DNA from 3 places in the Kluyvera huaxiensis genome. Region 3 is predicted to be linked to each of the others. Evidence: predicted binding sites of a transcription regulator. Region 3 holds the regulator's gene; each other region holds the start of a gene.

Region 1 (9,957 bases), on a different contig from region 3:
CGGCGCCAATCAGCGGGCCGGTGACGTTACCGATATCGCGAAAGGATTGGTTATAGCTGAAAATTCGCCCGGCAATTTGGTTGCTGGAGTTGTAGACCAGCAGCGTTTGCACTGCGGGTAGCAGCGCGCCATCGGCAGCGCCGAGCAGAAACCGCAGGATTCCTAGCTGCAATGGCGTTTGTACAAACGACATGGGGATCAGTAACAGCACTGAAATGATGAGGGCGGCGATCAGGATCTTTTCGGGGCCGATGCGATCGCCCAGTTTGCCCAGTCGCGGCGCGCACAGCAGCGCGGCCACGCCGGGTACCGACGCAATCATGCCGCTGATAAATGCAATATCGCTGATATTACCCGCGAGATCGCGCACATAAAGCGTCAATATAGGGGCAATCGAGCCGGTGGCGACCTGAATGATTAAGGTGGTGACAAACAGGCTTAAGACCAGCTCGCGGTTTTTCAGTGAGCCAAACACCTCTTTGACGTGCAGCATCTCCTTTTTGGAGACCGGGGTGAAGTTCTCGCGGATAAAAAAGAGCGTCAGAATAAAGCAAATAAACAAGACCGCTGCGGTAATAAAGAAGACCGGACGCAGGCCATAGTTGTCCGCGAGGAAGCCGCCTGCCAGTGGTCCTAATAACGCGCCGCTGACCCCGCCCGTGGATAATGTCCCCAGCGCCCAGCCGCTTTTGTGGCGCGGGATCTGCGTTGCAATCAGGGCGTTGGCGTTAGGAATAAACCCACCTAATAGCCCCAGCAGCGCGCGCAGCACCAGGAATTGCCAGATATTCTGTGCCAGCCCCATTAACAGCATCACGACTCCCATGCCCAGCGCCGAGCGCAGCAGCATGATTTTACGGCCTTTACGGTCTGCGAGCCCGCCCCACAGCGGCGAAGCAATGGCGGAAAACAGGAAAGTGATACTGAACACCAGCCCGGACCACATATTGAGTTCGCTATGACCGGTTATGCCAAGTTGTTCCACATAGAGGGGGAGAAAAGGCATCACCAGGCTGAATGCGGCACCGGTTAAAAAACAGCCGAGCCAAACGACGGTGAGGTTACGCTTCCAGTTTATGGGGGCATCTGAGGGTTGCATAGGATTCCGCAGGCGATATGTCGCCAAAAAAGACTGTATATATAAGCCTGCTAATTATGCGCCTGTGTTCATATCGTCGCAATGCGGGAAGCTTTAAAGCTAAAACAAAAACGCGCAGCCGGGGCTGCGCGTGGAAGAGCTAGTACAGGGAGGGCATGCCCTCGGGGCGCGTTTTAAAGCGGCGGTGTAACCACATGTACTGCTCGGGAGCCATCATGATGCACTGCTCGATAACTTTGTTCATCCACGTGGCGGTGGTTTCGGCATCATCCAGCGGCGGGGTGCACTCAGGCGGCAGGATGATCAGCTCATAGCCTTTGCCATCCGGTTTACGGCGCGGTACGAACGGCACGATGCAGGCTTTAGACATCTTCGCCAGCATCCAGGTACCGGAGGTGGTCGCCGCATCTTTCACCGCGAACAACGGAGCAAACACGCTGGCGCGTGGGCCGTAGTCGTGATCCGGCGCATACCAGATGATTTCGCCGTTTTTCAGCGCTCTGACCATCCCTTTAAGGTCTTTACGATCGATCATGTCTTTATTGGAACGCATGCGGCCCCAGGTCTGGAGCAGGTCGATGACCGGGTTGTCATTCGGGCGGTAGACGCCGATACCGGGATTATGAATGCCGAACATCCGCGCGCCCATTTCGAGGGTCAGGAAATGAATCCCGATCAGCAATACGCCGCGCCCGGAATCCTGTACTGCGCGAATATGCTCAAGACCACTTGCATCCATCCAGCGATTTATGCGGGCGGTAGGCCAGAACCAGGCGATGCCGGTTTCAATGACGCCCATGCCCACCGATTCAAAATTCTTCACCGCCAATTGCTGGCGTTCCGCTTCGCTCATCTCGGGGAAACAGAGTTCAAGATTACGGTAAGCAATTTTGGCGCGTCGTTTCATTAAGCGCATAGCCAATCGGCCCATTGCATGGCCCAGACGATAAAGAACCGGATAGGGCAACTGAACGACTAGCCAGAGCAGGCCAACGGCTAACCATAACAGCCAATAACGGGGGTGCAGCAGTGCGGCAGTAAATTTGGGTAACTGGGTCATGTCTTTCCTGTTGTTATAAGCAACTGGCTCTATTGTTGCACTTTTTCTCTGTCATCCAAAATGACCAGCATTCGACTGGTGTTAATTTAAACGATTGTTTTAAGGTACCTAATGGATGGTGATAAAAATGTAGCGCAAAATATGGAGATGTAAATTGGCGATGATTGCTATATCATGCGCCCCGTTTATCAATAAACCGAATCATCCATTCAATTTTGCAGGATAAGAACACCATGCCAGTGTTGCATAACCGCATTTCGAATGAGACGCTGAAAGCGCAGATGCTGGCGGAAACTGAGCCACGCACCACCATCTCATTCTATAAATATTTTACCATTGTCGATCCGAAAGCAACGCGAGATGCGCTCTACGTCGCGTTGTCGGCGCTAAACGTCTTTGGCCGCGTCTACCTTGCCCGCGAAGGGATTAATGCGCAGATTAGCGTGCCTGCAAGCCAGGTTGATGCGCTGCGTGAGTACCTGGACGGCTTCGACCCGGCGTTGAAAAACCTGCGCCTTAATATTGCGCTGGACGATGACGGTAAGTCGTTCTGGGTACTGCGTATGAAGGTGCGCGAGCGTATTGTCGCCGATGGTATTGAAGACTCAACCTTTGATGCCAGCGATGTGGGCGAGTACCTGAAGGCTGCCGAAGTTAACGCCATGCTCGACGACCCGGATGCGGTGTTTATCGATATGCGCAACCACTACGAATATGAAGTGGGTCATTTCGACCAGGCGCTGGAAATCCCGGCAGATACCTTCCGCGAGCAGTTGCCGAAGGCGGTCGAGATGATGCAGGAGCATAAAGATAAAAAGATCGTGATGTACTGCACCGGTGGCATTCGCTGTGAGAAAGCCAGCGCGTGGATGAAGCACAACGGCTTTAAGCAGGTCTGGCACATCGAAGGCGGGATCATTGAGTATGCGCGTCGTGCACGTGAGCAGGGGTTGCCGGTGCGCTTTATTGGCAAGAACTTTGTCTTTGACGAACGTATGGGCGAGCGTATTTCCGATGAGATCATTGCTCATTGCCACCAGTGCGGCACGCTATGCGACAGCCACACTAATTGCTTAAACGACGGTTGCCATCTGTTGTTTATCCAATGCCCGGCCTGTGCGGCGAAATATGATGGCTGTTGCAGCGAAGCCTGTCAGGAAGAGCATAAACTGCCGGAAGAAGAGCAGCGTCTACGTCGCGCTGGGCGGGAAAATGGCAATAAAATCTTCAATAAGTCCCGCGGTCGTCTGAACACCAAGCTGGGTATTCCGGACCCGGAAAGCGCCGGTAACTAGCTGAAATAGAGATAGGCGATGTCAATCACTGCCAGCAGCAGCCAGAGCATCAGATAAAGCATTAGGTGTTCACGGATATTGTTGATGAGATAGTTGAACAGGCGACGCATAGCATTCTCGAGTGAACGGCCCCGAAAATTCGGGGCCGTTTTGTTTTATTGATTAAAGCGGTTAAGCGTGAAGGGGCTCAGGTCAAACGCTGGGGTTTGCTGTTGTGCAAACTGGGCGGCAATTTCGCCCAGCACGGTAGCAAACTTAAATCCATGGCCGCTCAGACCACCGATAAACAGGACATCCGGTTGGCCGGGCAGGGTGTCGATAATAAAATCTTCATCCGGCGAATTATCATAGGTGCAGGATGCGCCGTGCAGACAACCGCCAATTCCCGGCAGGATCTGGCGCAGGAAGCTGAAGGCTTCTGAGCCATCAGTCGCAACTGCCGCAAACGCTTTTCGTTCCTCGGGGCTGTTTATCAGCTGGCCGCCATTATGCTTACCGATTTTTAGCTCATTCTCCACCGCTGGGAAGCCGTAGAACTGGTCGCCATTCGGTAACTCACCGGTGAAGGCCGGGAAATTATTCTTTTTACTGTAGCGGCCATCGGCCTGATACCAGGCAAACACTTTGCGTACTGGCTGAATAGGCAACTCAGGGTAGAACTGTTTCACCCAGGTGCCCGCGCTCAGCAGTAACTTCTTGCCGCGCCAGCTGCCTTCGGAGGTTTCAATCGTCACGCCGTCAGCATCGCTATGTATTGCGGTAACAGGGCAGTTAAATAGCTGCGCGCAGCCAGCGTCTTTGGCCATTGCAATCAGCGTTTTGACAGCCAGTTCGCTTTTCAGTACTCCAGCGTTAGGTTCAAAAACAGCGTGATAATCGCTCGGTACGATAATCTCCGGCCAGCGTTTCATCACCGCGGCGGCGTCGAGATGCTCTACCGGAAGCTCGAACTGCGCAGCGCTTTGCGCTGCGGTCTGGAGAAAGCTGGAGTGGGCAGGGCCAAGGTTAACCACGCCGCTGCGTTCAAACAGCTCTTCACCGCTGGTGGCGGCAAGTTCATCCCATAACTTCTGGGCGCGCAGTACCAGCGGCACGTATTTTTCGCCTTCGCCGTAGGCATGACGCATCAGGCGCGTGTCTCCGTGGTGGCTACCCTGCTGGTGTGGCGGCATATGGGCGTCGGTCATCAGGACGTTTAATCCTGCTTTTCGGGCGTAATAACCTGCCGCAGCGCCAACGGAGCCGCTGCCAATAATAATAAGATCGTATTGCATAGTCTTTCCTGACACGATGTTTAGGCGCGAAACACAGACCGGTAGAGTAATTAACCCATAGAGGTTATACAAGCGTGGAAATAATTAAGGCACCCGCAGGTGCCTGTTGGCTCTTAACTCGAGGAAAGTATCGGCATTAATGCCTGCGATACTCGTTGACCTGATAATCGCCAGACTCAATTTTGGCAATCCCGGCTTCAAGAATAGAAATAAACTGACGTGCGACGTCCGTCGTTAGCCACAGGGTCTGGCCAACTTCTGCTTCTTTGTTGCTCGATTCATTGGGGTCTTGGTAGTGCAGGCGCAACATCAGCGCATCATAGCTATCTACGGTGCTGATGTCCCATCCGACGAGGGGATGGGTCTGGATGACTTCATTATTCTTTTCCATCATAACCCCTTATATACGTGTTAAAAGGCAACAACTCTCGAGGTTTAATGCAATTTTTTGTGAAGCTTTATCAGTATACAACAATTCAATAAATACTCGAGAATTGAAATCAAAAGCAACATAAATTCCTGAGTAGGTTGTTGTTTGCGCAATAAACAACCATTTTGCTCATTGTTTTTGCGGCTAATCTAAAATATGGCGATGAAAGGCGGGGAAAACAAGCGGATAAAGATGAAAAAAAGCCGGGGCGACCCGGCAAAAACACAATGTTGGAACAAGGGTTAATCGGTAATAAACCAGTCGTCCGCACTTTCCCACGTTTCTTGCAGGATCTCGGTGATACGGTCTTTATCTTCTTTAATTCCACCAATGACGGAGAGGTTGTTGCTGGCGGCATAACGCACGCTGACGCTGCCTCCGCTGTCGGGAAACTGGTTGTTAATACGGCGGGATAGTTCGTCTGCCAGCGCGTCTAAGGCACCGGCGGGCAGCACGGTGGTTTTTGCAACAGTGACTTCAATACGCATAATTGCCCCCTGTGTAATATACTGTATATTTATACAGTTACATTCGAGCTTTTACAACAGGGGGCGCGATTTTATTTTTTCACCGTCCAGCGCAGCGTTTCGCCGGCGAGGAATGGCACCAGGGTATCGTCGCTCAGCGCGATGCTTTCGGCCACCCGGCTCTCTTCACGTACCAGCTCGACAAAGCCTTCGTTGACCGGCAGGCCGTAGAAGCGTGGTCCATTCAGCGAACAGAAGGCTTCCAGGTGCTGTAGTGCATTCATCTCTTCGAATACCGTGGCGTAGCTGCTCAGTGCGGTTGGGGCGTTGAAGCATCCGGCGCAGCCGCAGCTCGCTTCTTTACGGTGACGGGCATGTGGTGCCGAATCGGTGCCGAGGAACGCGCGGGTAAAGCCGCTGGCAACCAGTTCACGCAGCGCCTGCTGGTGAATATTACGTTTAAGGATAGGCAGGCAGTAAAGATGCGGACGTACGCCGCCGACCAGCATGTGGTTGCGGTTAAACATCAGGTGCTGCGGGGTTATCGTGGCAGCGATAAGCTCGTTACCGTCGCGGACGTATTCCGCCGCGTCTTTGGTGGTGATGTGCTCAAATACCACCTTCAGACCCGGCAAGCGTTGGCGCAGCGGTTCCATGACGGTGTCGATAAAGCGTGCTTCGCGGTCGAAAATATCGATATCCGCGTGGGTGACTTCGCCGTGTACCAACAGCGGCATGCCCAGCTTTTCCATACGCTCAAGTACCGGCATGATGGCATCGGTGCTGGTGACACCGTGGCTGGAGTTGGTGGTCGCGTTAGCCGGATACAGCTTGGCGGCGGTAAACACACCTTCATTAAAGCCGCGCTCAAGCTCGTTAGGGTCCAACGTATCGGTTAAATAACAGGTCATCAACGGAGTGAAATCATGCCCGGCAGGCACGGCGTCAAGAATACGCTGGCGGTAGGCGATAGCCGCATCCACGGTGGTGATTGGCGGAACCAGATTCGGCATGATAATCGCGCGGCCATACAGTTCACTGGTATACGGAACAACCGTTTTCAGCATCTCGCCATCGCGAAGATGAATATGCCAGTCGTCTGGGCGGCGAATTTTCACAACTTGAGGTAATGCGGTCATTTGAGGCTCCGGCTGGTGGGATTGCAGTCATTTTTGCCGGGCACTAAGGATAAGCGTAAACGTTTTCCTTTGCATCTCTTTTAGATAAAAAAATGCCCGGTCATCGCCGGGCATTTTTTATGGATGAATCAATTAGTGAACGGGATGATGATCTCACCAGGCTTCACTTCGATACCTTTGGCATATTTTTTCGCCAGCGCTTCGCCCTGGCTGGCATCTTCTTTCAGCACGTAGGCGGGCTGTTTATTGAAGTAGGTGCGCAGAGACTGGTTCAGGTACGGGATAAGCGTTTGTACCACCGACTGCATTTTTTCCGGCGTCACTTTCGCGTCCTGGACTTCCATCTCCTGTAGATAGATAGCGCCTTGCTCCTGGTTAAAGACCGGCAGCGCTTTAAGCGTCAGAACAATGTTAGCTTTCTGGCTGCCAAACAGTGAATTCAGGTCCAGCTTCGCATCGCCACTGAGCGTGATTTTATTCGGTTCTTCACGGCCAATCGCGCTGGTGAGATTGCTGAGGACGATGTGCGCGTCAGCGACGCCAGGGAGCCCGATATCTTTGGAGAAATTATTGCGTTTCTGTAGCGCCTGATTAATCTCCTGCTCGCTGACGGAATACTGCGTAAGCTGGTTACAACCAACGACCAGACCGCTGACAATCAGGGCGGCAATGACTAACAATTTATTCATGGGGTTCCTCAACGAGATGCATCATGTTCATCCTGACTAAGAGCAGCATACGCTGTCAGTAGGTCTGTGACAGCGGAAAACACTGAAAGTGCCGTGGTGAGGTTCAACCGTTACCGGAAACAGACCTCATGCTGCGTGCAAAATCCGGTGTCGACAGATTCAAAACAGATAAATACCGTGCTAAACGATCCTATTTATCGTGGCGGTCGGCAGACTTTTTATCATTGAAAAAGCCGGCATCGCAGTTTGGTAATGCTAATTTCACCCATCATGGAGCCTTTAAAGAAATAAATATTGATACCGCAGGGGCGCCTTAGAATACACGATAGCGGCATGTCGAAATCTTAGGCAGCGAATTCTCGCAAAGTTGGCACTGCTTTATTTGTCTCTAAATGGCAAAAACGGGTTATTCAGCTGAATAAATAACCGTTTTGGTCTTTTCCTCATTTCTCAAGCGGTTAGAAAATACCAGTAACATCTTCATTTTGCTGGACTGTCTCACCTTTTCACGTATTGCCAGTCGCGGGGCTTTTTTATCACAATGCAAAATAATAGATTGTTGTTTTCATTGGCTGCCGTGGTGCAGGTATAGTTAAACGACCAGGGTATAGGTTTGGTACGGGAGTAGTGAGATGTTTGGCTATCGCAGTAATGTGCCGAAAGTTAGGTTAACCACGGACCGGCTGGTCGTGCGTCTGGTTCATGACCGGGACGCCTGGCGTCTGGCTGATTATTACGCCGAGAATCGGCAGTTTTTAAAACCCTGGGAACCTGTCCGCGATGACAGCCATTGCTATCCTTCGGGCTGGCAGGCGCGGTTGTCGATGATTAATGAGTTTCATAAGCAGGGAACGGCTTTTTATTTCGTGTTGCTCGACCCGGAAGAGAAAGAGATTATCGGGGTGGCAAACTTTTCTAACGTGGTGCGCGGCTCATTCCATTCCTGCTACCTCGGCTACTCCATCGGCCAGAAATGGCAGGGGCAGGGGATGATGTACGAAGCGCTCACCAGCGCTATCCGCTATATGCAACGAACGCAACACATTCACCGTATTATGGCCAACTATATGCCGCACAATCAGCGCAGCGGTGGACTGCTGGCGCGATTGGGTTTCGAAAAAGAAGGCTACGCCAAAGACTATTTGCTGATTGACGGCGAGTGGCGCGATCACGTGCTCACGGCGTTGACTACCCCACAATGGACTGCTGGTCGCTAAGGAGACAACCATGAAATACCAACTGAGTCCGCTCGAGGCCCGCGTTATCGGCTGCCTGCTGGAAAAACAGGTTACTACCCCCGAGCAGTATCCGCTGTCGATTAACGGCGTGGTTACGGCCTGCAACCAGAAAACCAACCGGGAACCGGTGATGACGCTCAGCGAAGCGGAAGTGCAGAATCAGCTAGATATGCTGGTCAAACGCCACTACCTGCGCACGGTCAGCGGTTTTGGCAACCGGGTGACAAAATACGAACAGCGTTTTTGTAATTCTGAGTTTGGCGATCTTAAGCTCTCCAGTGCGGAAGTGGCGCTGGTTACTACGCTGCTGCTGCGCGGTGCGCAAACGCCTGGCGAACTGCGCGGTCGCGCGCAGCGTATGCATGAATTTGGCGATATGGCGGAAGTTGAGAGCACCCTCGAGCGCCTGGCGAATCGTGAAGATGGCCCGTTTGTCGTTCGTCTGCCGCGCGAGCCGGGTAAACGCGAAAGCCGCTATATGCATCTGTTCAGCGGTGAGGTGGACCTGCAGGCGATGGCCGCCAGTCAGCCAGATTCCCCGCTGATTGATGATGATCTGCGCTCCCGCGTCGAAGCGCTGGAAGGCGAAGTCGCCGAGTTGAAACAGCGCCTGGACTCACTGCTGGCGCACCTTGGAGAGTAATCAGGATGGCTAAAATTCGCATTGGCGTGGTGGGGCTGGGCGGTATTGCCCAAAAAGCGTGGCTGCCGGTGTTAAGTGCCGCGACCGACTGGACGCTACAGGCAGCCTGGTCGCCGGGGAAAGAAAAGGCGCTGCGGGTGTGTGAAAACTACCGTATGCCCTATGCCGACTCGCTCACGGCACTTGCCGCCCAGTGTGATGCGGTCTTCGTTCATAGCTCTACGGCTTCGCATTACGCCGTGGTGAGCGAACTGCTCAATGCCGGTGTCCATGTCTGCGTCGATAAACCGTTGGCCGATAAACTCGACGACGCCGAGCGGCTGGTGGCGCTGGCGGCGCGTAAAAACCTGACCCTGATGGTTGGCTTTAACCGCCGTTTTTCGCCGCTGTACCGACAGTTGAAACAGCGGGCTGGTGAGATGTCTTCGCTGCGCATGGACAAGCACCGCGCTGACAGCGTGGGCCCGCACGACCTGCGTTTTACGCTGCTGGATGACTATCTGCACGTGGTGGATACCGCGCTGTGGCTGGCCGACGGTAAGGCGAAACTCAGCGGCGGTATGCTGCAAACCACTGACCAAGGCTGTATGTTCTACGCGGAGCATCACTTCAGCCAGCCAGGG
Region 2 (9,957 bases), on a different contig from region 3:
TCTGGGCCTGCTTGCTGCTCGCCAGCCTATTGAGCTGCGCCGGGCAGCTGTGCCAAAAACAAGCGACTCGTCCCGCCCCACAAGGGCGACGCGGACGCCACTTGCTTACCTGGCTTGGGCTAGCGCTGGCGCTGCTCGGGCTGGGAATGCTGTTGTGGCTGCTGGTATTGCAGCAGATCCCGGTCAGCGTGGCCTATCCAATGCTCAGCCTGAACTTTGTTTGGGTGACGCTGGCCGCGCGAATCATTTGGCATGAACCGGTAAGCCGTCGTCACTGGGCGGGTGTGGCGCTGATTATTATGGGCATCATGCTATTGGGGAGCAGCGTCTGATGGGTCTGTTATGGGCATTAATGAGCGTTGCGCTGGTGAGCGCTGCGCAGTTGACGCTGCGTACGGCCATGACCACGCTGCCGTCAGCGGAGCAACCGTGGGTTCTGGGGCTGCATCTGCTGCACTTCGGTGACGGAACGCTGGCGCTGCTGTTGGGGCTGCTGGGCTATGTAGCGTCGATGGCCTGCTGGTTCTTCGCGTTGAAGCGCCTGCCGCTGGCGAAGGCGTATGCGTTACTGAGTTTGAGCTATATGGTGGTGTGGCTGGCGGCGATTTGGCTACCCGGCTGGCATGAGCCGTTCTCCTGGCGCGGGCTGCTGGGCGTGGTGCTGATTGTGGGCGGGGTGATTACCATTTTCTGGCCCAATAAATCAGCGCGCACTTCCTGACGCGACTCGCCCCGGCGACAAAATATGCAATAATGCCGTTTTGTCGCGCTTTAAGGGATTATCTATGCCAGCGGCCGACGCAGAGGTGCAGCTTAGCGGTCTGCGCCTCAATTTGCGTATTGTCTCCGTCGTTATCTTTAACTTCGCCAGCTACCTCACGATTGGCCTGCCGCTAGCGGTGCTGCCAGGCTATGTCCATGATGTCATGGGCTTTAGCGCCTTTTGGGCGGGGCTGGTGATTAGCCTACAGTATTTCGCCACGCTGCTCAGTCGCCCTCACGCTGGACGCTACGCCGACCAGCTCGGGCCGAAAAAAATCGTCGTCTTTGGCTTATGCGGCTGCTTCCTCAGCGGGGTTGGTTATCTGCTGGCGTCACTGGGTAGCGGCTGGCCGCTGGTGAGCCTTGTGCTGCTGTGCATTGGCCGCGTGATCCTCGGTATTGGCCAAAGTTTTGCGGGAACCGGCTCCACCCTGTGGGGCGTTGGCGTGGTCGGTGCTCCCCATATTGGCAGGGTTATTTCCTGGAACGGTATCGTCACCTACGGTGCGATGGCGATGGGCGCGCCGCTGGGCGTACTTTGCTATCGCTATATCGGTCTGCAAGGGCTGGCGCTGGCGATCATGGCGGTGGCCGCGGTGGCTATTCTGGCGGCTCTCCCACGTGCGGAGGTGAAAGCCGCCAAAGGCAAACCGATGTCGTTTCGCGCCGTATTGGGCCGCGTCTGGCCCTATGGTATGGCGCAGGCCCTGGCATCGGCCGGGTTTGGCGTGATCGCCACCTTTATCACGTTGTTCTACGACGCTAAAGGGTGGGATGGCGCTGCTTTCGCGCTCACGCTGTTTAGCTGTGCCTTCGTCGGTACGCGGCTGCTGTTCCCCAACGGTATCAATCGTCTGGGTGGTTTGAACGTGGCGATGATCTGTTTTGCCGTTGAGGTTCTGGGCCTGCTGCTGGTGGGTGTCGCGGCGACGCCGCTGATGGCAAAAGTGGGCACCTTCCTGGCGGGCGCGGGCTTTTCGCTGGTCTTTCCGGCGTTGGGCGTCGTTGCCGTCAAAGCGGTGCCGCAGCAAAATCAGGGCGCGGCGCTGGCAACTTATACCGTGTTTATGGATCTGTCGTTGGGGATAACCGGGCCGCTGGCTGGGCTGATGATGGCGTGGATGGGCGTGTCGACTATCTATATTGCGGCGGCAGGGCTGGTCACGTTGGCTCTGCTGCTGGGATGGCAGCTAAAAAAACGGCCTCAGGCGTAATCACGCGAGAGGCCGTTGGGTCATCAGGCAAACTTAGTTGATGACCAGGGTATTAATGATTTTTTCCGCATCGGCCTGCGCCTGCTGCTGGTTATCCGCTGGCAGCGTAACCTGCAGGGTCAGCAGTTTATTGTCAACTTTACCCAGCACCACGGAAGAGTAAGCGGTCTGCCCTTTGGCAGAAATGATGCTATCGAGCTGTTGCAGGGTATGGCCCTTCACGTCGATAGATTTGTTGGTGACAACCTGCAGCTGTGGATCACGACTGCGCTGTTGTTCTTCCAGACGATTGGTCAGCACGGCCAGATCTTCATTGGTGCCGTCGCCGACGATAACGATGATCGCTTTCTGGCCGGTGGCATCAGAATAAACGTGCATGTTGTTGCTTTGGGTGCCGAGCTTACCGCTCTGGTCGGTCATCCCGGCCGGTAGCGTGAAGCTGAGTTTACCGTCTAACAGGCTGATAGCCTGACCGGCGGCGTCACTTGCGGCAGCCGAACCCTGTGCAGGGGTGCTGGTATCGCTGTTGTCACAGGCAGCAAGACCCACAACCAGCAGGCCAATACCAACATATTTCACCAATTTGCGCATTGACTTCTTCCTTTCGATAAACAGCCACTAACGGCTCATTCCGCTATCTTATCACAACCAATGTCATGAACTCTTAGCCGGGCTGTGCTGCGGATAAATCGGATTTATCTGCCAGCCTTTTCATCAGCATATTCAACAATACGCCATACATCGGCAGGAAGAAAACAATGCTGATCAGCACTTTAAAGGTGTAGTCCACGAGGGCGATTTCCACCCAATGGGCCGCCATAAAGGGATCGGTGCTGCGCCAGAAGGCGATGAAGAAGAACGCCAGCGTATCGCTGATATTACCGAACATCGTGGAAGCCGTAGGCGCCAGCCACCAGTGTTTGCTTTGACGCAGACGGTTAAAGACGTGGACGTCGAGAATCTGCCCTAAGGCGTAGGCCATAAAGCTTGCGGCGGCGATACGGGCGACAAACAGGTTGAAGTGCGCCAGCGCAGCGAAGCCCTGCCATTCTCCCATGTAAAACAGAGAGGATATGACGTAGGAAATCATCAGCGCCGGGATCATCACCGCGAAGACGATGCGACGAGCCAGCGGTGCGCCAAAGATCCGCACGGTGAGGTCGGTTGCCAGGAAAATAAACGGAAAGCTAAACGCACCCCAGGTGGTGTGGAATCCGAAAACGGACACCGGCAGCTGCACCAGATAGTTACTGGAGGTGATCACCAACAGGTGAAATAACGATAGCCAAACCAGCGCATGACGGCGCTGCGTGGAGGTAAAGGGAGTCATATTGTACCTTTTTAGTGGTTGGGGTGAGGGAACCCAATAATCTGCAAACCAATTGCAGGGGCGGAATGATACTGCTTTCCCATTGCATTGCAATGGTTGTTTTTCACGCAATCGTTAACCTTGTTGCGTTGCGAGAGGGTCGGCGTAAACTAATGCCGTTTTTTTAAATGATGAGATGATAATGACCGATTTGTTCTCCAGCCCCGACCACACTTTAGACGCGCAGGGACTCCGTTGCCCGGAGCCGGTAATGATGGTGCGCAAAACCGTGCGTACGATGCCGGTGGGCGAAACGCTGCTGATTATTGCCGACGACCCCGCGACTACGCGCGATATCCCCGGTTTTTGCCGTTTTATGGAACATGAGTTGATTGCCGAGCAGACCGAATCGCTGCCGTATCAATACCTGTTGCGTAAAAGTCACTAATGCCGGATGACGGCTGCGCCTCAATTAATGAGCATGCTTATCATAACGTATTGATTTTATTTGTTTGGTAGGCGCAGCCACTCTCTGCTTCCCCCTGAAGGAGGGTTCGTAGGGCTAATCTTGAGCTGCCTCTCAGTTTCAATGTCTATCCTGTAAAGCCGCTAGCCAATTTATTGATGTGAATCGCATAATTTCCCCTCGTTTCCCTTCCGGCACATCAAATAAAAATGAAAAAATCGACTCTTGCGCTTTTACTTTGCTTAGGTACCTCTGCAGCGATGGCTGACCCCGTCAATATCACGATCCTCGGCACTTCCGATCTCCATGGCACTTTTGTGCCGTGGGACTATTCGACGGATACCGAAAATCTGGCAGGCAGCCTGAGCCAGATTGCCACCCAGGTGCGAAAAGTCCGCAGTGAACAACCTAACGTCATTCTGGTGGATGCGGGTGATACCATTCAGGGCAACTTTGTCGAAACCTTTAAGAACGACAAAACCAGCCCGATGATCCTCGGATTTAACGCGCTGGACTATGACGTCTGGGTGATGGGCAACCACGAATTCGACTTCGGTCTGAAATCGCTGTCGACCTCGCTAAACCAGTTTAAGGGCACTGCGCTGGCCGGCAATATTCTGTGGGACAGCGGAAAACCCTATCTCCCGGCGTCTAAAATCATTGAACGTCAGGGCGTGAAGATCGGCATTATCGGGATGGATACGCCGATGACCGCTGAGTTTGCCAAAGGCACCGACCGCGTGAAAGGTCTGAACTTTACCGATCCGGTGGATGCGGTGAAAAAGACCATTGAGCAACTTCAGGGGCAGGTGGACGCCATTGTGCTGGTAGCGCATATGGGTATCGATAATGAGAACCAGCGCCCGGGTACCGGCGTAGGGGATATCGCGCGCGCTAACCCAGAGCTGGCGGCTATCGTTGCCGGACATATGCATGTGAAGGTCGATAAAGAGGTTATTAACGGCGTAATCGTCACCGAGCCGGACAAATATGGCCGCGCGCTGTCGCGTATCGACCTGCAGTTTGAGCAGCACAATGGTAAGTATGTGTTGATCAATAAAGACAGCTACACCTACGCGATTAAGGGCATGGCTTCTGATAAGAAGCTGGAAGAGGTATATCAGCCGTATCACAAGATTCTGCGCGCCAATGCCAATCGCCCGATTGCTCAGTTGAGCGGCCAGGATCTGGTGCCACCGGATGCGGTGAAGGGCATTCCGCAGGTGCATATTCAGGATACCGGTATCAGCAAGCTGTATCAGGAAGCCAGTCGTCATTACGCGCCAAAGGCGCAGGTGATTGCGCTGCAGATTGATAACGACCGTCCGAAATTAAACGTCGGCACCATTACGGCGAAAGATATCGCCTTTAACTATCAGTATGCGGGCGGTGAAATCACCGTTTATCAGCTGACGGGGAAAGAGCTGAAGAAATACATGGAGTGGTCTGCTGGCTACTTCAATCAGCTGCATGACGGTGACGTGACCTACAGCTTTAACCCGCAGCGCCGGGCCTCCAAATATTCCACCAACGATTTCTTCGACGGTGTGACTTACAAAATCGATCTGCGCCAGCCTGCGGGGCAGCGTATTCGCGATCTGAAAATGGTCGATGGGACGCCAGTGACGGACAGTACGCCAATTCGCCTCGGAATGAACAGCTACCGGATGGGCCACCTGACGCAAAAAGGCGGCGCGCTGGAAGGCATGCAGTTCCCGGTGCTCTCTGACAGCAAAGCGGAATACGGTGAAGAGGCCGGTACGATTCGCAATCTGACTATTCGTTATCTGACTGAAGTGAAAAAGGGTCAGTATCAAGGTGTGGCGGAGCAGCGCTGGCAGCTGGTTGGCCTGCAAGGTTATGACCGTGAACGTAAAATCGTCGAAACGCTGCTGAATGAGGGCAAAATTAGCGTTCCGACCAGCGAAGATGGGCGCTACAGCAACGTGGCGTCATTCAATGTGAAAGCGCTGTTGTTTAGCGACCCACAGGCGAAAAAGCAGAAACAGGCGGCGTTGCAGGCGGAGCTGGCGGCAGCAAGTTCTCCGGCGGCGAAGAAATTCGTCAGTGACCAGTTGGTGGTGCTTGAGGCGATAAATCAGCCTGGATGATATTGATATCGCGCCAGTATTTTTGTCGGGTGGCGCTGCGCTTACCCGACCTACAAATCATGTACGATTGTAGGTCTGATTAGCGCAGCGCCATCGGATGTGGCCAACGTTAAGCGCTAAATTTCCCACGCAGCAGGCGCAGCGCGTTGAGCGTCACCAGCACCGTTGCGCCGGTGTCGGCCAGCACGGCCAGCCACAGCCCGGTCATCCCCAGCAAGGTCGTGATGAGGAAAATCCCTTTCAACCCCAGCGCGATGGTGATGTTCTGCCGCACGTTGGCATGGGTGGCGCGTGCCAGACGAATCATCTGTACCAGCCCGGTTAAACGGTTGTGGGTCAGCGCCGCATCGGCGGTTTCCAGCGCCACATCGGTACCGCTGCCCATCGCAATCCCCATCGCCGCCGCTTTCATTGCCGGGGCGTCGTTAATACCGTCACCGACCATCGCCAGCGGCCCCTGGGCGTTGAGAGCGGTGACTTCTGTCACCTTATCGGCTGGCAGCAGGTTGGCGCGGTAGGCCATACCAAGTTCATCGGCAATCGCTGCCGCTGCCCGCGGGTTATCGCCGGTCAGGATAATCCCCTGAATCCCTAGCTCGCGCAGGCCATCGACCGCCTGACGGGCTTCCTGGCGCACGGTATCGCGCAGTGCCAGAATTCCCAGTAGCGTGTTGTCGCGAGTCACCAGCACCACCGTGTTACCCTGGTTTTCTAATTGTTCAATCTGCGCCTGCTGCGTAGCGGCGGGGAACTTGCCCGCTGCGCAGATAACGATACGCTGACCGTCAACTTCCGCCTCAATCCCCGAACCGACCAGCGCGCGCTGTGCCTGAGCCTGTGGAATGGTCAGATTGCGCTGCTGTGCTTCACGCACCACCGCTTGCGCCAGCGGGTGAGTTGAGCCCTGTTCTACCGCCGCCGCCATTGCCAGCAGCGTCTCTTCATTGATTTCAGCCGTTGGGATTACCGCTGTCACCTGCGGTTTGCCCAGCGTCAGGGTGCCGGTTTTATCAAAGGCCATCTGGGTGATGCGGCCTAACTGTTCCAGCGCCGCGCCGCCTTTAATCAGCGCACCATGACGCGCGGCGGTCGCCAGACCCGAGGTAATCGCCGCCGGTGTTGAAATCACCAGTGCACACGGGCAGCCAATCAGCAGCAGAGTCAGCCCTTTATAAATCCACTCTTCCCATGAGGCGGAAAACAGCAGTGGCGGTACCAGCGCGACCAGCAGTGCAATCGCCATAATCACCGGCGTGTAAATGCGGCTGAAACGGTCGATAAAGCGTTCGATTGGCGCGCGGCGTTCTTCCGCTTCTTCAATCAGGCGCAGGATGCGGTCGATGGCGCTGTCGCCGGGTTTAGATATCACGCTGAGCTGCACCAGACGGTCGGCGCTGGTGGCACCTGCTGGAACGCTTTCGCCGGCGTTGCGTTCAACCGGAATCGACTCGCCGGTTAAGGCGCTTTCGTCAAAGCTGGCGAACGGAGTCATCAGCTTGCCGTCGGCAGGCAGACGCCCCCCGGCGGCGACTTCAATCACATCGCCGGGCTGTAAATCCTTTTGGGCCACGGTTTCCCGCTGGCCGTCACGCACCCGCACGGCGGTATCGGGCTTCAGCGCCATCAGCGCGCTCACGCCCTGACGCGCGCGGTTGGCGGCCCAGCCTTCGAGTCGCTCGCCGATTAAAAACAGCAGCAGTACCATCGCCGCTTCCGCCGTCGCGCCGATAAATAGCGCACCGATGGCCGCCACGCTCATCAGCGTTTCGATGGCAAACCAGCTGCCGCTCTTAATCAGGCGCAGCGACTGGCGAGCAATAGGGAACAGCCCGACTAGGGTGGTGGCGATAAAGGCCAGATTGCCGAGCGGATGGTTGAACTGTTCCAGCCCCCAACTGATGGCCATCAACACGATAAGCGCTATCAGCGGCAGGTTTTCCTTCAGGCGGGAGACTTCAGCTTCCGGTGCGGAGGCATCCTCGCCGCGCAGCGTATAGCCCGCGGCGCTGACCGCTTTTTCAATCTGTGCGCGGACGTCTTCATCGGCATCGACCAGCAGTTTTTCCGTGGCGAACAGCACTTTGGCCTGTTTCACCCCGGGGACCTGGCGCGCGGCGGTTTCCACTTTGCGGGCGCAGGCGGCGCAGTCCATCCCGTTAACCACCCAGCTGTAGCGTGCTTCCAGTGCGCTTTCTACCGGTGTTTCCACGGTGGAGCATTGGCTATCGCAGCAGCAATCGTCCTGCGCCTGCGGGGCAGGAGCCAGCTTGAATGAGGAGAACTGCGGGGCTTTTTTGTCATGCGTCTCTGGAGTCGACATCGTATCCTCCGGTTAATGATCGTTGTTTCATTAAGCGCAGCATACACTCTGGAGTCGACTCCAGAGTCAAGCGAGAAATTACAAATAAAGTGCGCGAACGATAAAGAAGTGTCCGGCAAAGTAGCAGGCGGCGTAAATGGCAGTATCCGCGCGGAAGCGACAACGGTACTGACTCACCAGCCAGACAATATTGCCGAGCAGTAATAGCGCGGCACCGAAGAATCCGGACATCGCGGTATCGGTTGGGCGCAGGAACCACAGTTCGCCCGCCACCCAGACCATCACCAGCGTCATGCCAACAAATGCCAGCACCGGCAGACGCATCTCTTCCAACCTTGTCCAGATTGTGACTAGCAGCAGCGCGCCAATCACCAGTAATATTACCGGCAGCGGCCAGAAGAAGGTGAAGGTCAGCTGACCGGCAAACCAGATGGTATAGAGCAGGTGTGAAAGTAAAAAGGCCCCCACCGCGTAGAGCATGCGCTGTCGCGGCAGCAGCGTTAGCGCATCACCGACCAGCGCGGCGCACAGACCCGCCAGCACCAGATAGCTGATGGCGTTAAACATCGGCGCCTGCCAGGCGAGAAACAGCAGTAAAATTAGGGTGATAGGTTTGAATGCCCAGCGCTGCCAGGTTGGGCCACGGTAGGCGGCGTCAACGTAGAGCCACCCGGAAAAGAATACTGCGATAAACGACCAAAGCATATTAAGTCCCTGTATCTGTTATCTTAATAGGTACGGTGTTGCCAGTCCTGAATGTCCAGTGTAGTAGTGGTGGCGGCCAGATGACAATGACTGACTTCGCCGTTTACTCTGATTTGCGTAAATTCTTATGAGAACCTGAAATGAGCAAAATGCCTTTGTTTTTCGTCGTTGTGGTGGCGATTATCGTTATTGCCGCTTCGTTTCGCTACGTTCAGCAGCGCCGGGAAAAAATGGATAACGACGCCGCGCCGCTAATGCAAAAACGAGTGGTGGTGAGCAATAAACGTGAAAAGGTGCTGAATGACCGCCGTTCGCGTCAGCAGACGGTCGCTCCCGCGGGCAGCGAGATGCGCTATGACGTAAGCTTTAAGCCTGAGCAGGGTGGGCTGGAGGTGAGTTTCCGCGTGGAAGCCGCGCAGTATCACCAGTTGACCGTGGGTGACAAAGGAACGTTAAGTTACAAAGGCTCGCGCTTTGTCGATTTTAAGGCTGAGTAGTTAACGGTGGCCTGGTACATCACCAGGCCGAAGATCTTATTTCTTCTTTTTCAGGCTGGCAGCCGTTTTCTTTTGCCACACCAGCAGTTCAAACACGCCGAAGAGGAAGATGCGAACTTTCTCGCCGAACGTCATCTGTGGCCCATCTTTTGGCATAGTAGATTGCAACAACGCCATCTGCATACCGTGCATCAACACCATAAAAATCAGTGCGACGTTGACGAAAATATTCAGCGGACGCGGGAACGGCTGGATGACATTCAGTACCAAAAATGCCCACACGCACAGCATCAACAAGCGACCCAGATTAATCAGCATCCTTTTCTCCCTGCACTTCACGATGATAGAGGCGATAAGCGACCTGACCGGCGATTTTTTCCCGATGCAGACTCCAGCTGGCAGGCACAGGCGGCAGGCCGTTTTCTACTTCGCTTTCGACGTAAATAAGCGCGCCATCTGCCAGCCAGCCGTTCACTTCCAGCAGATTTAGCGTCTCTTCCAGCAGCCCTTTACGGAACGGTGGATCGACAAACACTACATCATGCGGCGTGCCGCTCTGGTTAAGGTAGGTCA
Region 3 (9,957 bases):
CAGGTGGTGGTCAGCAGCGGGGTGGCTATCAGCGTGGAAACCGCAAGGCTTGCCAGGAAGCACAGACCCAGCTGCAGCGTATTTTGTAACGCCGCGGCACGGCCGGTGGCCTGTGGGAAAGGCTTCAGTGCCTGAGCAACAACGATCGGATAGATAGCGCCGTTGGCGATAGCCATCACGCAGAATGGAATCAGCAATGCGGTCAGAGAGACGTTTTCTACCAGACCAGCGGCCCAGGTTGCTATCACGCTAACACCGAAAAGTACCAGCAACCATGGCAGAAGCTGCGAACCTTGCCATTTTTGTAGCGCTGCGCGACAGCCGTAGCCGCCCACCAGGAAGGCGATGGTCTGCGGTACGTAGCTCAGGCCAATCACGGTTGGGCTATAGCCCATTTCATGCAGGATAAACGGTGAGCCGGTGAGCCACGCAAAGAAGCTGGCGGAACAGGCCGCATAAATCAGTACGTTGCCGCGATAGTCTTTGCTGCGCAGCAGGCGCATAAAGGTTAATTTCTCTTCGCTGGTGGCATTCTTTTTGTGCGCAGGTTTCAGGCGCAGCGCTGGCAGCATCAGCACCAAGGTGATGATGAACAGGGTGGCAAAGATAGCCTGCCAGTCAAAGTGCGCCAACAGCCAGCTGCCAAGCAGCGGGGCTAACGCAGGGGAAAGCCCAACCAGCGGCATGATGGTGGCAAAAATTCGATTGGTACGATGCGCTGGATAGTAGTCAGTGACCATCGCCTGCCAGGTGACAGCTGCGGCACAGACGCCGACCGCTTGCACAAAGCGCAGCACCAGCAGTGTGGTGCCATCGCGTACCCACAGCATCCCCAGACAACCAATGGCGAAAATGGTTAAACCCGCCAACAGAATAGGTTTACGGCCATAGCGGTCAGACAGTGGCCCCCACAGCAGTTGCGCTATCGCGAAACCCGCGAGGAACAGACTCAGGCTGGCACTCACTGCGGATGCCGGCGTTTGCAGGTCTTCCTGAATGGCCGCGAAGGCTGGCAGGTACATATCGGTCGCCAAAAAGCCCAGCACGCTGAGTCCCGCGAGCCAGACTAAAAATCCTTTCCCAGGTTGCATAAATCGCCCTTTTTATCGTTAGTAAATAGTCCGGCAGAGTGTAGAGAGTGCAATAGCGGTTGTGAAACGCTAATATTTGAGTCATGGGTTCAAATTTTTTGCAGGCAAAAAATGTGGTCTGAATATTCTCTGGAAGTGGTTGATGCGGTAGCCCGTAATGGTAGTTTTAGCGCGGCAGCGCAGGAGCTGCACCGGGTGCCTTCAGCGGTTAGCTATACGGTGCGTCAGCTTGAAGAGTGGCTGGCGGTCCCGCTGTTTGAACGACGCCATCGGGATGTTGAATTAACGCCCGCGGGAGCATGGTTTTTAAAGGAAGGGCGCTCTGTCATCAAAAAAATGCAGATCACGCGCCAGCAATGCCAGCAGATTGCTAACGGCTGGCGCGGGCAGTTAGCCATTGCCGTCGATAATATCGTTAAACCGGAACGTACCCGCCAGCTGATTGTCGATTTTTACCGTCATTTTAACGATGTTGAACTGATTGTTTTTCAGGAAGTGTTCAACGGCGTGTGGGACGCCCTGGCTGATGGACGCGTGGAATTAGCGATTGGCGCCACCCAGGCCATTCCGGTCGGTGGGCGCTTTGCTTTTCGCGATATGGGCATGCTGAACTGGCACTGCGTGGTGGCGAGCTCCCATCCTCTGGCGAAGATGGAAGGCCCGCTTAGCGATGAAGTGTTGCGCAACTGGCCATCGCTGGTGCGCGAAGATACCTCGCGTTCATTACCCAAACGTACGACCTGGCTGCTGGATAACCAAAAGAGGGTGGTAGTACCGGACTGGGAATCCTCGGAAACCTGCATTTCAGCAGGGCTGTGTGCCGCAATGGTCCCCGGACATCGGGCGCAGCCGTGGCTGGATAGCGGGGAGTGGGTGGCGTTGACGCTGGAAAATCCCTTCCCGGATGCGGCTTGCTGTGTGACCTGGCAGCAAAGCGAAGCTTCGCCAGCATTAAATTGGCTGCTGGAGTATCTGGGGGACAGTGAGACGTTAAACGAGGAGTGGTTGCGGACGCCCGTGTAAGGCGTCCGTTGGAAAATTAACGGCGGTAGTCGCGGTACGGGCCGTCGGCCACGGAGCGACGCTCGATAAGGCGTGGATGCACCTCAATCGACTGCGACTCTTCGCGCTTGCTGACGATACGGTCCATCAGCATATTGAAGGCCGTTTCACCGAGCGAATCTTTTGGCTGGTGAATGGTGGTCAGCGCCGGCGTAAAGAAGCGGGAGTTGCGCACGTTATCGTAACCGATGAGTGAAATATCCTGCGGCACGCGCAGCCCCATCTCATCGGCGGCGCAGAGCGCACCCATCGCCATCACATCACCGCCGCAGAAGATGGCGGTAGGGCGCGGGTGCTGAGACAGAATCTGCTGCATCGCGCGATAGCCTGACTCGGGCTCAAAGTCGCCCTGAACAATCCAGCTAGCCGGGACGTTGATCAGCGCTTCTTCCATTGCCTTCATGAAGCCCGCCAGACGACCTGCGCCGGTGTTACGCTCCAGTGGGCCAGGGATCACGCCAATATCGCGATGGCCGCGCTCGATGAGGTAACGACCAGCCATATAGCCGCCTTCAAAGGCGTTATCGATAACCGAATCGGTAAAATCAGCTTTAGCTTCACCCCAGTCCATCACCACCATAGGAATGTGACGATACTCTTCGAGCATAGTCAGCAGGGGTTCTGGATACTCAGAGCACATGACCAGCAGGCCATCGACGCGTTTTTGCGCCATCATCGACAGATAAGCGCGCTGCTTTTCTAGATTGTTCCACGCGTTGCCGAGAATCAGGGTATAGCCTTTCTCAAAGCAGTTTTTCTCAACGGCTTCGATAATTTCGGCAAAGTAGGCGGCCTCGCTGCTGGTGGCCAGCAAACCAATCGATTTGGTGTGATTGACCTTCAAGCTACGGGCAACGGCGCTCGGTGAGTAATGCAGCTCTTTGATAGCCGCCCACACGGCTTCGCGCGTATCTTCAGCGACAAAACGCGTTTTGTTAATTACATGTGATACGGTTGTAGTGGAAACGTTTGCGCGCTTCGCTACATCTTTAATTGTTGCCATTCCATCTCACTCCAGACCCTGGCCTGCCCCTGATAAAATCGAAAGGAAAACGTTTGCCTTCACACACCCTGGCACAATCTTAGTGATTGTGATTCGCCGGGAAACGATACAGGACGACAGGAGGGGGTCAATGGCCGGTACGCTCATAAATAAGCGTCGAATTTTGACTTATCCTGGCGCAAAGTGGAAGAGCAAAAACAAACATCCTGCTAAATCTGTGAAGATTTTTACGATTAACTGTGCAAAAATGATTAAACGCAGTTTTACTGTGGTAATCAAAAGGAGAAAAATTGATGAGTACCGATCTTAAACTGTCTCTCTGTACGACCGTTATTGCGCTGGCTCTGATCGTCGCTGCAGGTTTTACCGCTATTTTGCATTAATTCCCCAGTGAGGGGGCATCCGCTCCCTCACGACTGATTGTTACTCATTTCGCAATAATCTTTTGCAGTTTTGTACACTTCTGTTTTTCTGTGATTGATGTCATGCTTTTGCACTATGTTGCCAGGCCGCGTCCAGACTGCGGCTAAACGGAGTCATTGCATGAAAATTAACTTTCCCTTACTAGCGTTAGCTATCGGGGCATTTGGTATTGGTACCACAGAGTTCTCACCGATGGGGCTGCTGCCCGTTATTGCGAAAGGCGTTGACGTCTCCATACCGGCGGCCGGAATGCTGATCAGCGCCTATGCGGTAGGGGTTATGGTCGGTGCGCCGCTGATGACGCTGCTGTTGTCCCATCGCGGCCGTCGTAACGCTCTGATCTTCCTGATGGCCATTTTTACGCTGGGCAACGTGCTGTCGGCTATTTCGCCGGACTATACCACCCTGATGCTGTCGCGCATTATTACCAGTCTCAACCACGGAGCGTTCTTCGGTCTGGGATCGGTTGTAGCGGCAAGCGTAGTGCCAAAACACAAGCAGGCCAGCGCGGTCGCCACCATGTTTATGGGGCTGACGATTGCCAATATTGGCGGCGTTCCTGCGGCAACCTGGCTTGGTGAAACAATTGGCTGGCGAATGTCGTTCCTGGCTACAGCGGGTCTTGGGGTGATTGCAATCGCGAGCCTGTGGCTGTCTCTGCCGAAAGGCGGGGCGGGGGAAAAGCCGGATGTTAAACGTGAACTGTCGGTTCTGGTTCGCCCACAGGTGCTTTCCGCACTGCTTACCACCGTGCTGGGTGCGGGGGCGATGTTCACCCTCTATACCTATATCTCACCGGTTCTGCACAGCATTACGCATGCGACTTCTGGTTTTATTACCCTGATGCTGGTGTTAATTGGCGTCGGCTTCTCAATTGGTAACTATTTGGGCGGCAAGTTCGCTGACCGCTCGGTGAGTGGGACGCTGAAAGGTTTCCTGCTGCTGTTGATGGTGATTATGCTGGCGATCCCATTCCTTGCGCAAACGCAGATAGGGGCCGCCGTCAGCATGGTGGTGTGGGGCGCGGCAACCTTTGCGGTGGTGCCTCCGCTACAGATGCGGGTGATGCGCGTGGCGCATGAAGCTCCGGGGCTATCGTCATCGGTGAATATTGGCGCGTTCAACCTGGGCAATGCGCTGGGTGCGGTAGCCGGTGGTGCGGTGATTTCCGGTGGTCTGGGTTACAGCTTTGTACCGGTGATGGGCGCGATTGTCGCCGGCCTGGCGCTGCTGGTGGTCTTCTTCAGTAGCCGCAGCCGAGGCGAAGAGGCGGTTGTTAGCCAGTAATTAAAGAAAAAGCAGAAGGTTAACCTTCTGCTTTTTTTATCACCGGATGACGCAGATGATCGTGGCTTATGCCGCCAGATTGTCAGCAACAAATTTCCAGTTCACCAGAGCCCAGAAGTGCTCCAGATAGTTTGGACGCGCGTTGCGGTAGTCGATGTAGTAAGCATGTTCCCATACATCAACGGTCAGCAGAGGCTTAGCGTCAGTCGTCAGCGGAGTGCCCGCGTTAGAGGTTGACACGATAGCCAGAGAGCCGTCTGCTTTCTTCACAAGCCAGGTCCAGCCCGCGCCGAAGTTTTTCACCGCTGCGTCGGTAAACTGGGCTTTGAACTCCGCGAAGCTACCGAAAGATTTAGCGATGGCTTCAGCCACGGCGCCAGTTGGTTCGCCACCGGCGTTTGGCGCCAGGCAGTTCCAGTAGAAGGTGTGGTTCCAAACCTGAGCCGCGTTGTTGAACACGCCGCCTTCAGAGGTGCGCACGATATCTTCCAGCGTTTTGCCTTCAAATGCGGTGCCTTTGACCAGGTTGTTCAGGTTAGTGACGTAAGTCTGGTGGTGTTTACCATAATGATACTCCAGCGTTTCCACGGAGATATGTGGAACCAGAGCGTCCTTGGCATACGGTAATGCAGGTAATTCGAACGACATTGCTACTCTCCTTATTATAGTTTGTATACCCAATAACCTTGTATTGAGTGCGGATAGAGTAGCAAATTAAAAGGTGAGATAAAAGATAAGCTTACCCCGTTTATTAACAAACGGGGTAAGTGTTTAACGAATGGTCTTCGGGGTCACGACGCGGCGAGCGCCAACGTAGTGGCGTACCCAGTAATCTTCACTCAGAGAAGTGATTTGAATATCGCGACCGGTGCGTGGAGACTGAATGAACTTACCGTTGCCGACATACACGCCAACGTGATCGGCGGTGCCGCGACCACGGGTGCGGAAGAACACCAGATCGCCGCTTTCGAGTTCACCACGGTCAACCGGACGGGCGTCGCGCAGGTGATACATTTCGTTAGCGGTGCGAGGAATGCGAATATTCACCAAATCTTTATAAGCGTAATAAACCAAACCGCTGCAATCAAAGCCGGTACGCGGTGAGTTGCCGCCCCAACGGTATGGTTTACCGAGCTGTCCCATCAGTTTATTCATTGCCGTTTTCTGCGCTTTCTGTACGCGAACTTTGTGCGCCTGGGCAATGGTTGTCGGTTGGCTTTCAACTGGGCTGGTGGTGCAGGATTTTTTGTGGCCTTTGCGTGCTGGTTTGCAGGTGGTCACGATATTGGCGGTTTTAAGCGCGCTGCCTTTCTTGCTGGCTTTGGCGGTACGAGATGGGGTGGTTTTCCGGGTGGCAGAAGCTGTTTTTTTAGCGACTGCGGATGTTGGTTTCTTTTTAGCAACGGCAGCGGTGGTTTTTTTCTTCGCGTTAGATTTACTGTCCGTATTTTTTTTCTTACGTTCACTGCCTTTTACAGGAAGCGACTTCTGCGCCGTCGGTGTTTTGGCATGCCCTGTAGCATGCGCCAACGGCGTGAAAGATAACGATGTAAACAGCAATGCACAGAGCGTGAACGACCATTTTTTTATCTGCGCCACTGAACAACCCTCTGAGTATGCAGGCTAAACATCCGTGCCTGAGTATGATTTTCAAAACCCAACGATTCTAATCCATAAAAACACGAAATGTTAATAGTGTTTTTATGTCTAAATCGTTGTTTCGTTAGCAACTGCAAAAAAAAACATCAATTGATACATATTGAGTTAAAAAATGAGCAGGATTTTCCGCTTGTTGCCGATAAAGACACATTTATAAAGCAACTTAACGCATCAGACGATAAAATAGTAAAGCGTGAACAAAATGTTATTTTCTGTTCAGGGTCTGAAACGCTACAATGGCAGACTACTGTCGTAAAAAGAAGTTTGAGGAAGCAAGATAATGAGCGAGACAATTGAAAAAATTCAGCGCCAGATCGCTGAAAACCCAATCCTGCTGTACATGAAAGGTTCCCCGAAACTGCCAAGCTGCGGTTTCTCCGCTCAGGCGGTTCAGGCACTGTCTGCCTGCGGCGAGCGCTTCGCTTATGTCGACATCCTGCAGAACCCGGATATCCGTGCTGAACTGCCAAAATATGCCAATTGGCCGACCTTCCCGCAGCTGTGGGTTGATGGCGAGCTGGTAGGCGGCTGTGACATCATCATTGAAATGTACCAGCGCGGTGAACTGCAGCCTCTGATCAAAGAGACTGCGGCGAAGTACAACACCGAAGAGCCAAAAGCAGAATAATCGCTGTCCCGGCTTCGCGTCACGATGCCGGGCGTGATATGCCTCCTGGCAGAAACAAAAAAGCGACCCGAAGGTCGCTTTTTTTACACCATTTATTCTTCGGCTATAGGCAGCGGCCAGCCGCCAAGGCGTTTCCAGCGGTTGACGATTTCGCAAAACAGAATCGCCGTCTGCTCGGTATCGTACAGCGCCGAGTGGGCCTGGGCACCATCAAAGTCCATCCCGGCTGCAGCGCAGGCTTTCGACAGCACGGTTTGCCCTAATGCCAGGCCGCTCAGCGCGGCGGTATCGAAAGTGACAAACGGGTGGAACGGGTTGCGTTTGAGCGATGCGCGCTCGGCGGCGGCCATCATAAAACTATGATCGAACGTGGCGTTGTGGGCCACCATGATGGCGCGATTGCAGTCGCTGTCTTTGATGCCTTTACGCACCATCTTGAAAATTGCATGCAGCGCATCGTATTCGCTGACCGCACCGCGCAACGGATTGTTCGGATCGATACCGTTAAACGCCAGTGCTTCCGGCTGCAGGTTGGCCCCTTCAAACGGCTCAACGTGGAAATGTAATGTCGTGTCCGGCATCAACCAGCCTTGCTCATCCATTTTCAACGTGATTGCTGCTATTTCGAGCAGTGCATCCGTTTTGGCATTGAATCCAGCGGTTTCAACATCAATAACCACGGGATAAAACCCACGAAAACGGTCGCATAGACCATTAAGCTGCGCATTGTCGGACATCTGAATCTCTTAACTTAGAAAAAGTAGCGCGCATTATGGCAAATTTTGCCGCGGCTTGGAAACGCGGGAGAAAAAAACGGGCGCCTGATGGCACCCGTGGGAGAGTTAGTTGCCGAGACCTTTACCGGCATCTTTCTCTTCGATGAGCTCGATTTTGTAGCCGTCAGGATCTTCAACGAAGGCGATAACCGTCGTGCCGCCTTTAACCGGGCCAGCTTCACGAGTGACGTTGCCACCGTTGTTACGGATGCGCTCACAGGCTTCTGCAGCATTGTCCACGCTCAGGGCGATATGACCATAGGCGGTGCCGAGGTCGTATTTATCCACGCCCCAGTTATAGGTCAGCTCGATAACCGCTTCGTCGCTCTCTTCACCGTAACCAACGAAGGCCAGAGAGTATTTGTATTCGGTATTTTCGCTGGTACGCAGCAGCTTCATGCCCAGCACGTTGGTGTAAAACTCGATGGAGCGTTGCAGGTCGCCAACGCGCAGCATGGTATGCAGTAAACGCATGATATCCCTCGTCCTAACTTATGAATAATGTCCTAGTATAGCGGCGGATGACCGCCGCTATCAATGAAGGATCACAGCGTAGGGTAGTCGGTATAACCTTCCGCACCGCCGCCGTAGAAGCTTTCTGGGTGCTGTGGGTTCAGCTCGGATTTGTGCTGCAGACGGGCAACCAGATCCGGGTTGGCGATATAAGCGCGGCCAAAGGCGACAGCATCAATTAAGCCTTTTTCGATCAGATCTTCGGCTTTTTCCGGCGTATAGGCACCCGCACCGATAATCGGTCCATGGAAACGGGCGCGGACTTTTGCACGGAATGCTTCGCTATACGGTTCGCCGCCAGCCCAGTCTGGCTCGGACATATGCAGGTAAGCAATACCGCGTTTGCCCAGTTCTTCAATCAGATACAGCGCATCGGCTTCTTCGTTCGGGCCGTTATCTACGTTCTGGAAGCTGCCAATTGGAGAAACGCGGATACCAATACGGTCGGCACCCCATTCCTTAATCCCGGCATCAACCACTTCCAGCACCAGACGCGCGCGATTTTCTACGCTGCCGCCGTACTGGTCGGTACGATGGTTAGAGGAAGGGGACAAGAACTGGTGTAGCAGGTAGCCGTGAGCAGAATGCAGCTCAACCAGATCAAAGCCAGCTTCGCGGGCATTGGCGATAGCCTGACGGAAATCGTTAACGATGCCCGGAATTTCGCTGGTTTCCAGCGCACGCGGCATAGAGGTATCAACGCGGATGGCATGACCGTTTTCATCGCGCAGGGATGTGCGGGTATTTGCGCTCAGTGCGGATGGCGCGACCGGCGCTTCACCGTTTGGCTGCAGGGTATTATGGGAAATACGCCCGGTGTGCCACAACTGTACGGCGATACGGCCGTTTTCAGCGTGTACGCCAGCGGTAATTTTCTTCCATGCGGCGATTTGTTCCGGACTGTGCAGACCCGGTGCACCCTGATAGCCTTTTGCCTGGGCAGAGACCTGGGTTGCTTCGGAGATGATGAGACCGGAGCTGGCGCGCTGGCGGTAGTATTCGCCCATCAGCGGAGTAGGAATATCACCCGGGACGATGCTACGTAGACGCGTCAGCGGGGCCATAAACACGCGGTTCGGGGCGGTAACCGCACCCACTTTCAATGGGGTAAACAGTTTTTCTTGCGACATGATGACTCCTGAGTAGACCGGTCGTCTAGTGGTATAATAAATAAAAACGCCGGTGATTAGTCCGGCGCGGAAATCAGATTCCTGACATGCGTCAGCGCGCTTTCGAGCGGGGCAGAGCTGCGAGCCATTTTGGCTTGCAAATTTGCACCGAGCCACAGTGAGTAAAGAACCTGCGCGGTGGCGTCGGCCTCACCGATAAACTTCAGGCAACCTTCACGGCGGCCATTTTCCAACGCTTGTGCCAGCAGAACCATAATCTGGTTGGCACCCTTATTCATTTCAGCGCGCATATCTTCGGAAAGATCGCACACTTCAGCCGAGAGCTTTACGGTTAGACACCCGCTAATCAATCCCTGCTGGCAAAACTGGGTGAGCGTGTGCTGGT

What was found. The regulator PurR, encoded in region 3, represses purine synthesis genes. The targets are predictions, from matches to a motif close to CANGCAAACGTTTGCNTG.
Region 1: pyrC (dihydroorotase) is a predicted target of PurR. The motif match lies at 6,817-6,834, and genes of this name have one in related genera.
Region 2: tusA (sulfurtransferase TusA) is a predicted target of PurR. The motif match lies at 3,411-3,428, and genes of this name have one in related genera.

The regions. Positions count from the first base shown of each region.
Region 1 is NZ_JBEFLV010000012.1:16,971-26,927, forward strand. Features, by position in the region: gene mdtG (multidrug efflux MFS transporter MdtG) at 1-1,099, opposite strand, end outside; gene ABOC97_RS13610 (Kdo(2)-lipid IV(A) acyltransferase) at 1,239-2,159, opposite strand; gene trhO (oxygen-dependent tRNA uridine(34) hydroxylase TrhO) at 2,393-3,454, shown strand; gene ABOC97_RS13620 (DUF2770 family protein) at 3,451-3,564, opposite strand; gene solA (N-methyl-L-tryptophan oxidase) at 3,610-4,728, opposite strand; gene bssS (biofilm formation regulator BssS) at 4,865-5,119, opposite strand; gene dinI (DNA damage-inducible protein I) at 5,401-5,646, opposite strand; gene pyrC (dihydroorotase) at 5,718-6,764, opposite strand; gene ABOC97_RS13645 (lipoprotein) at 6,893-7,453, opposite strand; gene ABOC97_RS13650 (hypothetical protein) at 7,582-7,770, shown strand; gene rimJ (ribosomal protein S5-alanine N-acetyltransferase) at 8,086-8,670, shown strand; gene ABOC97_RS13660 (YceH family protein) at 8,681-9,334, shown strand; gene ABOC97_RS13665 (Gfo/Idh/MocA family protein) at 9,349-9,957, shown strand, end outside.
Region 2 is NZ_JBEFLV010000005.1:195,387-205,343, forward strand. Features, by position in the region: gene arnE (4-amino-4-deoxy-L-arabinose-phosphoundecaprenol flippase subunit ArnE) at 1-332, shown strand, start outside; gene arnF (4-amino-4-deoxy-L-arabinose-phosphoundecaprenol flippase subunit ArnF) at 332-721, shown strand; gene ABOC97_RS07690 (MFS transporter) at 786-1,976, shown strand; gene ABOC97_RS07695 (DcrB family lipoprotein) at 2,010-2,567, opposite strand; gene ABOC97_RS07700 (7-cyano-7-deazaguanine/7-aminomethyl-7-deazaguanine transporter) at 2,641-3,306, opposite strand; gene tusA (sulfurtransferase TusA) at 3,488-3,733, shown strand; gene ABOC97_RS07710 (bifunctional metallophosphatase/5'-nucleotidase) at 3,961-5,862, shown strand; gene zntA (Zn(II)/Cd(II)/Pb(II) translocating P-type ATPase ZntA) at 5,972-8,182, opposite strand; gene ABOC97_RS07720 (lysoplasmalogenase) at 8,261-8,887, opposite strand; gene ABOC97_RS07725 (DUF2500 domain-containing protein) at 9,028-9,384, shown strand; gene ABOC97_RS07730 (DUF1145 family protein) at 9,421-9,702, opposite strand; gene rsmD (16S rRNA (guanine(966)-N(2))-methyltransferase) at 9,692-9,957, opposite strand, start outside.
Region 3 is NZ_JBEFLV010000001.1:70,923-80,879, forward strand. Features, by position in the region: gene punC (purine nucleoside transporter PunC) at 1-1,091, opposite strand, end outside; gene punR (DNA-binding transcriptional activator PunR) at 1,203-2,114, shown strand; gene purR (HTH-type transcriptional repressor PurR) at 2,131-3,156, opposite strand; gene cydH (cytochrome bd-I oxidase subunit CydH) at 3,450-3,539, shown strand; gene ABOC97_RS00410 (MFS transporter) at 3,700-4,866, shown strand; gene sodB (superoxide dismutase [Fe]) at 4,933-5,514, opposite strand; gene ABOC97_RS00420 (C40 family peptidase) at 5,638-6,465, opposite strand; gene ABOC97_RS00425 (Grx4 family monothiol glutaredoxin) at 6,806-7,153, shown strand; gene rnt (ribonuclease T) at 7,246-7,890, opposite strand; gene gloA (lactoylglutathione lyase) at 7,996-8,403, opposite strand; gene nemA (alkene reductase) at 8,475-9,572, opposite strand; gene ABOC97_RS00445 (TetR/AcrR family transcriptional regulator) at 9,629-9,957, opposite strand, start outside.